Regions from separate parts of the Janthinobacterium sp. BJB304 genome, predicted to be linked through region 3. Evidence: predicted binding sites of a transcription regulator. Region 3 holds the regulator's gene; each other region holds the start of a gene.
What was found. Region 3 encodes LexA, which represses DNA repair genes until DNA is damaged. Its sites were predicted from a motif close to ACTGTATNNNNATACAGT; they were not measured.

Region 1: CSQ95_RS07055 (error-prone DNA polymerase) is a predicted target of LexA. The motif match lies at 2,184-2,201, and genes of this name have one in related genera.
Region 2: recA (recombinase RecA) is a predicted target of LexA. The motif match lies at 1,178-1,195, and genes of this name have one in related genera.

What each region holds. Positions count from the first base shown of each region.
Region 1 covers NZ_PDZN01000004.1:297,715-301,438, forward strand. The annotation lists gene CSQ95_RS07035 (TonB-dependent siderophore receptor) at 1-231, opposite strand, end outside; gene CSQ95_RS07040 (PhzF family phenazine biosynthesis protein) at 409-1,194, opposite strand; gene CSQ95_RS07045 (DUF6516 family protein) at 1,337-1,702, shown strand; gene CSQ95_RS07050 (transcriptional regulator) at 1,699-2,049, shown strand; gene CSQ95_RS07055 (error-prone DNA polymerase) at 2,215-3,724, shown strand, end outside.
Region 2 covers NZ_PDZN01000005.1:131,717-135,440, forward strand. The annotation lists gene CSQ95_RS07785 (sensor histidine kinase) at 1-313, opposite strand, end outside; gene CSQ95_RS07790 (response regulator transcription factor) at 310-1,044, opposite strand; gene recA (recombinase RecA) at 1,299-2,402, shown strand; gene recX (recombination regulator RecX) at 2,606-3,061, shown strand; gene CSQ95_RS07805 (class I SAM-dependent methyltransferase) at 3,217-3,724, shown strand, end outside.
Region 3 covers NZ_PDZN01000011.1:84,307-88,030, reverse strand. The annotation lists gene rplI (50S ribosomal protein L9) at 1-296, opposite strand, end outside; gene rpsR (30S ribosomal protein S18) at 324-614, opposite strand; gene priB (primosomal replication protein N) at 640-939, opposite strand; gene rpsF (30S ribosomal protein S6) at 960-1,349, opposite strand; gene CSQ95_RS29140 (hypothetical protein) at 1,392-1,592, opposite strand; gene lexA (transcriptional repressor LexA) at 1,625-2,260, shown strand; gene CSQ95_RS14805 (cystathionine gamma-synthase family protein) at 2,464-3,705, opposite strand.

The DNA.
Region 1 (3,724 bases), on a different contig from region 3:
GCCGCCTTGCTCGGCCACCCGGGAAATGGGGATGATATCGACGGGCACCATGGTATCGGTGGCGGAGCTGGCGACCCGGCGCGAGCCGACCACACTGACCGTTTGCACGGGACCGTCCGTGGCGGCCGCTTCCGTGCTCTGGGCCATGGCGGCGGGACTGACGGCGGCCAGGGCGGCGCTGCCGTACAGGCTGATGAGGATGGCTTTACGCAAGGTGGTGAGGGTCGGCACGCAGTATCTCCAAGTGGCTGATGAGCAAGATTCGTGACTTGATTCTAGTGCCATCATTTCAGCATTCACCAGCGATACTTTGTTTTGTTATTACAAATTTGCTGTAACTGTTGTTTCCTGGTTGATTCTCTTTTGGCCGCTGCCGGGCTTGCCTTGTACTGGTGCGTGATGCCCCGTTCAGGTGCTGCGTTGCACCATGCCGCCCACCCAGATTGCCTGCGTGCTGTATTGCACCTCGATCAGACACGGCTGCTGCGTCACGTAGCCCTGATGCAGGCGCAGCGACTGTTGTCGGTGCGCTGACAGCGCGCCCGCCGCCACGCCCGTGGCGCTGTCTTCCAGCGCCGGATCGCGGTGGTTGAAGTTGCGCCCTTCATATTCATGCTCGCCCGTGCGGCAATACGCATAGCAGCCGCTGACCTGATGCAGGGCGCTCCAGTCGGCGATCAGTTCCAGGTTCGGCCGCAGTGCGCGGAGGGTGGTGCGGTCGGCCACTTCCAGCAGCAGCTTCGGGCTGCCGACGGACGCGATCACGGGCGGCGACAGCAAGTGCATGTGCTGGCCCATCAGTTCCGACGGCACATATTTTTCCAGCATGACGACCGGTGCCGGCTGCGGCGCCAGGCCGATGAAGAATCCTTCCGCGCGGCGCGCCAGTTGCAAGGCTTGCCCGCGCATGGCCGTGCTCACCGTCAAGGTTGCCGGGGCGCCGGGCGCCGTCAGCAGCACATGCGCGGCGGCCAGGGTAGCGTGCAGGCACAGGGGGCTGCGCGTGTGCGGATAAAAATAGTCGAGCACGATGGCACCGTCCGCCTGCCGGTCGAGGAAGACGCAGGCGCTGACCTGGCGTTCGCGCGCGAAGGTCTGGCGCGCCGTTTCGCTGCTGCCGTCGTTTTCCACGACCAGCGCCGCATTGCCGCCACCGGGTGCGGCGCCGAAACATTTTAATAAGTGAATGATCATGGCGGTCGATGGGCAAGATAAAACATCAGCATAAACGAAAATAAGTGCAAAGCTCCGCGATGTCTTGGCTGGATGGAGTCAAAGGCTGCGCCTATTGACGCTTTCGTGGAAGTGACATATCAGCAGATGATATACTTCCCGCATGAGGACCGATCCTGCCATTGACACATTGCTGGACCTGGATGGTTCCATCCTCGACCAGGATGGCGGTTATTGGATCAAGATAGAAGCCAGGCGGACGGAAGTGTCGGATGAGATTCCTCACGGCATACGCTACTCGCTGACGCTGCACGAACCGTATGGCAAACGCATCCTCGGTTACGACAATGCGCACATGGTAAAGCCGCCAAAGAAATTCAAATATGCGGGACGTATCGTGGCATTCGACCATAAACACCGGCATCCGTCAGATCAGGGAGTGCCATACGAATTCAAGGATGCGCAGCATCTCATCAATGATTTCTTTGCTGACGTGGACCGCATTTTGCTGGAGATAAAAAAGCAATGAAACCGATTTTTATTGGCATCATGCCGCAAGAGAAAATCCGCGAACGCGTGCTCGCCATCGCTCGCGGCATATATAAACCGAAGGCGGATGAGCCCAAGGTCTGGTTCACTTCGATCAAATCGCTGGCGGAAGTCCTGAGCGACGAAAACCGGGCGTTGTTGCACGTGATTCTGGAAACGCAACCGGAATCCATCTCGGCCTTGGCTGAAACAACGGGTCGTAAACCGAGCAACCTGTCGCGCACATTGAAAACAATGTCCAATTACGGCATCGTGGAATTGAAACGGGAGCGCAATCAAGTTCGCCCCGTAGCCACAGCGACGGAGTTTCGCATAGTTGCTAACTGATTTGCCGGACTATCAATGTGGCCTGTCATGCGACAGGCCAAAGCCTAGCGCGGGCCGGCAGACGCTCCGTGCGCCCATCAAAATGAACACTATCCGGCTGAAACCGGCTACTTGACTCAGGATGAGTATATTATACTGTGTTTATATACAGTATTGAGGTAGATCATGTGGGGCGCCGTCTTACCCGAGTATGCTGAGTTGTACTGCCTGAGCAATTTCAGCTTCCTGCATGGCGCCTCGCATGCGGAAGAGCTGGTGGCGCGCGCAGTGCAGCTTGGTTACAAGGCGCTGGCCATCACGGACGAGTGTTCGCTGGCCGGCGTCGTGCGCGCCCATGCGGTGGCCAAACGGGCCGGTTTTCCCCTGATTATCGGCGCGCATTTTCATTTGACGCAGGCCGACGGCAGTCCGGGGCCGTCCCTGCTGGCCCTGGTGCGCGATATCGATGGTTACGGCAATCTGTCGGAACTGATCACCATGGCGCGCACGCGGGCGGCCAAGGGGCGCTATCTGCTGACGTCCGATGATTTCACCGCGCCTGCGGCGGAGTTTGCCCATTTGCGGGGCTTGCCCGGCTGTCTGATGATCTTGCTGCCCGGCTATGCGGTCGAGGCGGAAACCGTGCGCGCGCAGGGAGAGTGGATGGTATCCACCTTTGGCCGCGAGCGCAGCTGGATCGGCCTGAACCTGCTGCAGCGGGCGCAGGATGACGCCCATCGCAGCGCCGTGCAGGAGGCGGCGCAGGCGCTGGGCTTGCCCGTGGCGGCCGTCGGCCATGTGTGCATGCACGTGCGGTCGCGCAAGCCCCTGCTCGACACGCTGTGCGCAATTCGCTTGGGCAAACCCGTGGGCGAGTGCGGCTATGCGCTGGCGCAAAATGCGGAACAGCATCTGCGCGCGCGCTTGCGCCTGGCCAATGTGTATCCGCCGCAAGCGTTGGCGGAAACCGTGCGCATCGCCAAACTGTGCACATTTTCCCTCGACAGCTTGCGCTATGACTATCCCGACGAGTTGGTGCCGCACGGCCACACGCCGGCGACGTATCTGCGCGAGGAAACGTATGCGGGCGCGCGCCTGCGCTTTCCGCTCGGTATCCCGGCGAACGTGCAGGAACAGATCGAGCAGGAGCTGGAGCTGATCCGGGATCTTTCCTACGAAGCGTATTTTTTGACCGTCTACGACATCGTGCGCTTTGCGCGCTCGCAAAACATCCTGTGCCAGGGCCGGGGTTCGGCCGCTAATTCGGCCGTCTGCTATTGCCTGCACATCACGGAAGTGGACCCGGCGCGCGGCAATTGCCTGGTCGGGCGCTTCATGTCGCGCGAGCGCAACGAGCCGCCCGACATCGACGTCGATTTCGAGCACCAGCGGCGCGAAGAGGTGATTCAATATATCTACGGAAAATATGGGCGCGAACGGGCCGCGCTGGCCGCCGTGGTGATCAGCTACCGGCCGAAGAGTGCCTTGCGCGACAGCGGGCGGGCGCTGGGAATCGATCTGGTCATCGTGGAAAAAGTGGCCAAGGCGCATCGCTGGTTCGACGGCAAGCGCGATCTGCTGGAGCGCCTGGCCGAATGCGGGCTGGACCCGGAAGCGGAATTGTCGCAGCAGTGGGCGGGCCTGGCGCAGCAGCTGCTGGGCTTTCCCCGCCATCTGTCGCAGCATCCGGGCGGCT
Region 2 (3,724 bases), on a different contig from region 3:
AGTCGCGGCCCTTGTTATTGCTGTTCTTGTCCGGCACGCGGCGCAGCAGCGCGCCGTCGGCCTGCTTGACCTGTTGCGTCAGCACGGTGACGCTGTCTTCCAGCGCATGGTCGAACGGCTGATTGGCGATGCCCTTGGCCACCAGATAGGTGATGGCGATGCTCATCGGCCACAGCAGCAGCAAGGGCGCCAGCATCCAGTCGAGGATTTCGCCGAACAACGAATGCTCGATGGTGTCGTCCTGCTCCGTCGTGGGCGGCTCGAACCAGTCGTCGTCGTCCGGCTCGTCCGCTGGCGCCTCGCGCGCCTTCACTTGCTGGCGGACCCGCTGGCCGGGGCTGCCGACTCGCCCGCTTCGGCGTTCAGGCGCACCGCTTCCGAGTATTTTTCCAGGCAATAGCCGAGGCCGCGCACGGTGGCGATGCGCACGCCGCCCACCTCGATCTTCTTGCGCAGGCGGTGCACATACACTTCGATGGCGTTGTTCGACACTTCCTCGCCCCATTCGCACAGGTGGTCGACCAGCTGCTCTTTCGAGACGAGGCGGCCGGTGCGGCCCAGCAGTATTTCCAGCAAGCCCAGTTCGCGCGCCGACAGGTCGAGCATCTGGTCGTTGATGTAGGCGCTGCGCCCCACCTGGTCGTAGCTGAGGGGACCATGCTTGATGATGGTGGCGCCGCCGCCGGCGCCGCGGCGCGTCAGGGCGCGCACTCTTGCCTCCAGTTCCGACAGGGCGAACGGCTTGGCCATATAATCATCGGCACCGAGGTCGAGGCCATTCACGCGTTGTTCGATGGAATCGGCGGCCGTCAGGATCAGCACGGGCAGCAGCGAGGCGCGCGCGCGCAGGCGGCGCAGCACTTCCAGGCCGGACATCTTCGGCAGGCCCAGGTCGAGGATCAGCAAGTCGAATTCCTGGGTGGACAGGGCCGTATCGGCTTCCTGCCCATTTTTGACGCAGTCGATGGCATAGCCCGACTGGCGCAGCGAACGGGTCAGGCCATCGGCCAGTACGCTGTCATCTTCGGCAAGTAAAATACGCATGGTGAGACTTCCTCGGCTTGCGGCATAGAAGCTTGTATTGTGTTTCATTTCCCGCAAGGTGGCGAGTTTTTGTGAAAAACCAGGCTTGTATTGATCTGTTTCAAAACAAATCCACGTTCCGCTTGCATTGATCACTGTTTTTTTATACAGTACTGTCTGTGTAAAGAATTTAACCCACTGGCGCTATCGCAGGCTGCACGGTTCACGTAGATGCGTCACGTGAATCCGCAACTGTAGAACGGCTGAAAGAACATATGGACGATAAAAAAGCTGTAGTACCCGCATCGGAAAAAGCCAAGGCGCTCGCCGCCGCACTGGCGCAGATCGAGAAGCAGTTTGGCAAAGGTTCGGTCATGCGCATGGATGCCAGCGCACCGATCGAAGAAGTGCAAGTCGTGTCGACCGGTTCGCTCGGCCTCGATATCGCGCTGGGCGTGGGCGGCTTGCCGCGCGGCCGCGTGGTGGAAATCTACGGTCCGGAATCGTCGGGTAAAACCACGCTGACCCTGCAAACCATCGCCGAAATGCAAAAACTGGGCGGCACTTGCGCCTTTATCGATGCCGAGCACGCGCTCGACGTCGGTTACGCGCAAAAGCTGGGCGTGAACCTGCATGAATTGCTGATCTCGCAACCTGACACGGGCGAGCAGGCACTGGAAATCTGCGACGCCCTCGTGCGTTCGGGCAGCGTCGACCTCGTCGTCATCGACTCCGTGGCCGCACTGACGCCACGCGCCGAGATCGAAGGCGACATGGGCGATTCCCTGCCAGGTTTGCAAGCGCGCCTGATGTCGCAAGCGCTGCGCAAGCTGACCGGCTCCATCAACCGCACGAATACCCTGGTTATCTTCATCAACCAGATCCGCATGAAGATCGGCGTGATGTTCGGCAGCCCGGAAACGACCACGGGCGGCAATGCGCTGAAATTCTACGCCTCCGTGCGCCTGGACATCCGCCGCACCGGCTCGATTAAGTCCGGCGATGAAGTGATCGGCAACGAAACCAAGGTCAAGGTCGTCAAGAACAAGATCGCGCCGCCGTTCAAGGAAGCGCACTTCGACATCTTGTACGGCGCCGGTACCTCGCGCGAAGGCGAAATCCTGGACCTGGGCTCGGATGCCAAGATCGTGGAAAAATCCGGTTCGTGGTACAGCTACAATGGCGAACGCATCGGCCAGGGCAAGGATAACGCCCGTGCCTTCCTGCAAGAGCGTCCGGCGCTGGCCCGCGAAATCGAAAACAAGGTCCGCGCTTCGCTGGGCGTGCGCGAACTGCCGCCGCTGGCCGCTGAAAAGCCGGAAAAAGCGGATAAGGCCGCCGACAAGGCTGCCAAGGCTGCGGAAGCCAAGGCAGAGTAGGTCTGATTAGCGCGGCAAAGCCGCGCGTAATCCGACAGCACCACAGACGTCAACAATGTTGTCGGATTACGGCCCAAGGGGCCTAATCCGACCTACGCATGGCTTGCTGCAAGGTGTGACCATGATCGCCGTCCCGCGCTGTTGCGCCGGGCGGCGATTGTGTTTGGGTGATGTGATCGTGGAATGAAAGACAAGGTGGGTGTATGGCCGCAGTACAACTAAGCCTGAAGGGCAGGGCGCTACGCTTTCTGTCGATGCGCGAACACAGCCGCATGGAATTGCGACGCAAGCTGCAGCGCCATGCGCAGGAAGGCGACGACGTGGAAGCCTTGCTCGACAGCCTGGAGCAAGCCAACTGGCTGTCGCAGGAGCGCTTTTCCGAGTCGCTGATCCACCGCCGTTCGGCCCGCTTTGGCAACAGCCGCATCATGGCGGAGCTGCAAAGCCATGGCATCGGGGGAGAAGCGTTGCAGGAACTCAAGGCGGGCCTGGCCGAAGGGGAAGTTGCGCGCGCCTGCGAGGTGTGGCGCCGCAAGTTTGGTCAGGTGGCGCAGGATGCAGAGCAGCGCAACAAGCAGATGCGTTTTTTGATGCAGCGCGGTTTTTCGCAGCGCGCCGTGCAGGTGGCCTTGAAGGGACTGGATCCCGACGAGGAATAGCTCATCCAGGGCTGCCCGGCCGCCACGCCGTGCCGCCAAGAACTGCGCTTTCAAACGTCGTCTGATTCCAGTATGGTGACGCCGCGCGATCGGGTATGCTGGCGCTCGAACGCTGTGCGATGCGCGCAGCACCACTGATCGTGACAGGATGCAAGATGAGCAACTGGAATGCCGGCTATGTGGCCGAAATCGCCTATACCTATGGCTATTACGAAGAATTGAATCCTCTGCGCCTGCGCCTGCCCTTGCTGGCCGCCGGCCTGGCCTTGCCGGCCAGCGGCACGGCTTGCGAGCTGGGCTTTGGCCAGGGCATCAGCGCCAACATCCATGCGGCGGCGTCCGCCACGCGCTGGCATGGCAATGATTTCAATCCGTCCCAGGCCGCCTTTGCGCAGGAGCTGGCCAACGCGGCCGACGCTGGCGCGCAGTTCACGGATGAATCGTTCGCGCAGTTTTGTTGCCGCGACGACTTGCCCGATTTTGACTTTATCTGCCTGCATGGGATCTGGAGCTGGGTTTCGGCGGAAAATCGCGCGCTCATCGTCGACTTCCTGCGGCGCAAGCTGAAGGTGGGCGGTGTCGTCTTCATCAGCTACAACACGCAGCCAGGCTGGGCCGCAATGATGCCGATGCGCGACTTGCTGGCCGAACATAGCCGCGTCA
Region 3 (3,724 bases):
GCGATGTCGAAGTTGGTGACGGAACCGAACAGACGGCCATCGACGCCAGCTTTTTGAGCAACTTGAACGGTCAGGCCGCTCAGTTTTTCGCCCTGGGCTTGCGATGCGGCCAGTTTGGCGGCAGCAGCTTTTTCCAGTTCGGCGCGCTTGACTTCGAATTCAGCCACAGCGGTTGCCGTAGCACGACGTGCCAGGCGTTGCGGGATCAGGAAGTTACGTGCGTAACCGTCTTTGACTTTGACGACTTCGCCGAGGTTACCGACGTTTACAACTTTTTCTAACAGAATGATTTGCATAGTTCTTCTCCAGGAATATCTGACCGATTAAGCGTGGTGCAGATCGGTGTATGGCAGCAGCGCGAGGAAGCGAGCGCGCTTGATTGCGGTGTCGACTTGGCGCTGGTAGTGCGCTTTGGTACCGGTCAGGCGTGCTGGCATGATCTTGCCGTTTTCCTGGACGAAGTCTTTCAGCGTGTCGACGTCTTTGTAGTCGACTTGCTCAACGTGAGCTGCCGTGAAGCGGCAGAACTTCTTACGTTTGAACAAAGGGTTTTGCTGTTTGCGTTTTTCTTTAAGCTTGAGCTTATTTTTGTCGAACTTTTTACCGAATGCCATGTCAGGCTCCTGTATCTAAAATGCGCTAGTCAGAATTGACTGCACTAAAATCAATGATGTGAAACACCAAACTCTTGCTGTTGCGGCTCTTCCTGGCCAGGAAACCCGTGAACTGATACACCCCGCCCAAGCTTGCCTGATTGAACCGGCCTGAAATTTCGCCAGCGGCTAGCGCGGCAACATCAAACTCGGTCAAACGGGCAATCCCTGCTTCCATCTGCTGCGAACTGTGTTGCAATACTGCATTCACAATCGGTAGCCCTGCCGGGGTATAGCGCAATATTTCGCGCTCGGCAATGATGGCGGTGACTTGTAGCTGGTTCAGCGCACGATCCTGGTCAAAAATTAAGCTGCTGCTGCGGCTGGAGCGGCTGCTGGTGCTTCGGTGCGGTGGCTTTTGGCCGCGTCTTCGCGTTGTACCGATTTCATCATCGGCGAAGGAGCTGTTTCAGCTTTCTTCATTTTAACGGTCAGGTGACGCAACACGGCATCATTGAATTTGAATGCTGTTTCCAACTCGACCAGGGTCTCGTTGTCGCATTCGATGTTCAGGCAGATGTAGTGTGCTTTAGGCAGCTTTTGGATCGAGTAAGCCATTTGACGGCGGCCCCAATCTTCCACGCGGTGAACCGAACCGCCGCGGGTGGTTACGCTGGCTTTGTAGCGTTCGATCATCGCGGGCACTTGCTCGCTTTGGTCCGGATGGACGATAAAGACTATTTCATAATGACGCATGCAAACTCCTTCAGGTCGGATTGATAATCGCCCACCCCGGCGTCAAGACGGGTGTGGGAAGGTCAGCCGAAGATTATAACCGCCTTTTGCAAACGTTTCAATCATTGCTTGCGCCAGCGCCCGAAAAGCCCGCGCGCCACCGTGCTTTTCGACCGGGAACAAGTATTTCTTGCGAAATTCGCCGAAAACACGGAAATCCCCTTGCATAGTGGGCGATACTGTACAAAAATACAGACTGTTCATATAGACAGCATTTTAGTATGCACCCACCGCTCATGATCAAGCTGACAGCACGACAAGAACAAATCCTGAACCTGATCAAGGACGCGATTGAAAACACGGGCTTCCCTCCCACCCGTGCCGAAATTGCCAATGAACTGGGTTTCAAATCGGCCAATGCGGCGGAGGAGCATTTGCAGGCCCTGGCCCGCAAGGGCGCGATCGAGATTTCGCCCGGCACCTCACGCGGCATCCGCCTGATCGGCGCGGCAGCTGAAGCGCCGCCATCGAAAGTGCCGGCGGCGCTGCTGATGTCGCTGCCCCTGATCGGCAGGGTGGCCGCCGGCTCGCCCATCCTGGCCCAGGAAAACCTGGAAGCGAGCTACAACGTGGACCCGGCCCTGTTCTCGGCCAAGCCCGACTTCCTGCTGAAGGTGCGCGGCTGGTCCATGCGCGACGCCGGCATCATGGATGGCGATTTACTGGCCGTCAAAAAGGTCGACAGCGCCAAGAATGGCCAGATCGTCGTGGCCCGCATCGGCGACGAAGTCACCGTCAAGCGCTACAAGAAGACGGGTTCCGTCATCGAATTGCTGCCGGAAAACCCAGACTTCAAGGTCATCACCGTGTCGCCGGAAGATGAATTCGCCCTGGAAGGCTTAGCAGTCGGCTTGATGCGCAGCTGGCACTGATTGAGCGCGCCCTCATAAACCTACTGAGCAGCCCACTCTCGGGCATCCGTTGCTCGCTGTACCAATGTACAGCTCCGCTACTCAACCCGATATTGGACTTGCTCGCTACGGTTTCTGAAGGCACGAAGACATTACCATTGAACGGCGAAAAACAAAGGGCCGCAACAGCATGACTGTTGCGGCCCTTTCATTTGTCCGGCGACTTATACATCGAGTGCCTGGCGGAAATCCTCTCGCAGATCCACCTCATCCTCGATACCGACGGAGACGCGGATCAGCGATTCGGCGATGCCCATGCTGGCGCGCCGTTCGGCGCCCATCTCGTAGAAGATCGTGTGGGCGACGGGAATGACCAGGGTGCGCGTGTCGCCGAGGTTGCTCGCGGGAATAGCCAGGTTCAAGCGATTGAGGAAATCGAAGCAATCGATGCCATCCTTCAGCTCAAAGCTGAACAAGGAACCGTAGCTGCGGAACAGGTCGCTCGCCAAGGCGTGCTGCGGGTGCGACGCCAGGCCCGGGTAATGCACGGCCGCCACGCGCGGGTCGGCGGCGAGCATGGCGGCCAGCGCCAAAGCGTTCGAGCAGGTGCGGTCCATGCGCAAGGCCATGGTTTCCGCGCCGACGGCGATATGGTGCGCCGCTTCCGGCCCCAGGGACGCGCCGAAGTCGCGCAAGGCCTTGGCGCGGATTTGCGCGATGCCCCACTGCGCGGGCGCCGCCTTCTTGTAATTCTCGAAAATATTCGGATACTGCGTCCAGTCGAACACGCCCGTGTCCGTCAAGCTGCCGCCCAGCGCATTGCCGTGACCGCCGATGGATTTCGTCAAGGCATTGACCACGAGGCCCGCGCCCACGGCTTTCGGGCGGAACAAATACGGCGTCGTCATCGTGTTGTCGACGATGTACAAGATGCCCTTTTCGCGGCACAGGTCACCGATTTTTTTCAGGTCGGCGATCTGCGTGCGCGGATTGGCGATGGTTTCCACGAACACGATGCGCGTGGCAGGCGTGATGGCGGCCGCCACGTTGGCCACCTCGGTGGCGTCGACGAAGGATACGGCGATGCCCTGCCCCGTCACCGTTTGCCACAGGCTGTTGGTATTGCCAAACAAAAAGGCCGACGAGACGACATGGTCGCCCGCGCGCAGCAGCGACTGCACCACGGCGCCGATGGCGCCCATGCCGGTGGCGAAGCACAAGGTCGCCACGCCGTCTTCCATCTTGTTGACCTTGTCTTCCAGCGCGGACACGGTCGGGTTGCCCTGGCGGCCATAGCGGAAACCGGGTTCCTTGCCCTGGAATACGGAAGCGAGCTGGCGCGCATCGGCATAACCAAACGCGACGGAAGTGTGCACGGGCTTGTGCAGCGAACCATGCTCGATGCCCTTGCGGCGGTCGTTATGCAGGATGGTGGTGGTAAAGCCGTAGTTTTTTTTATCGTTCATGATCGCGGAGCAAAAAAAG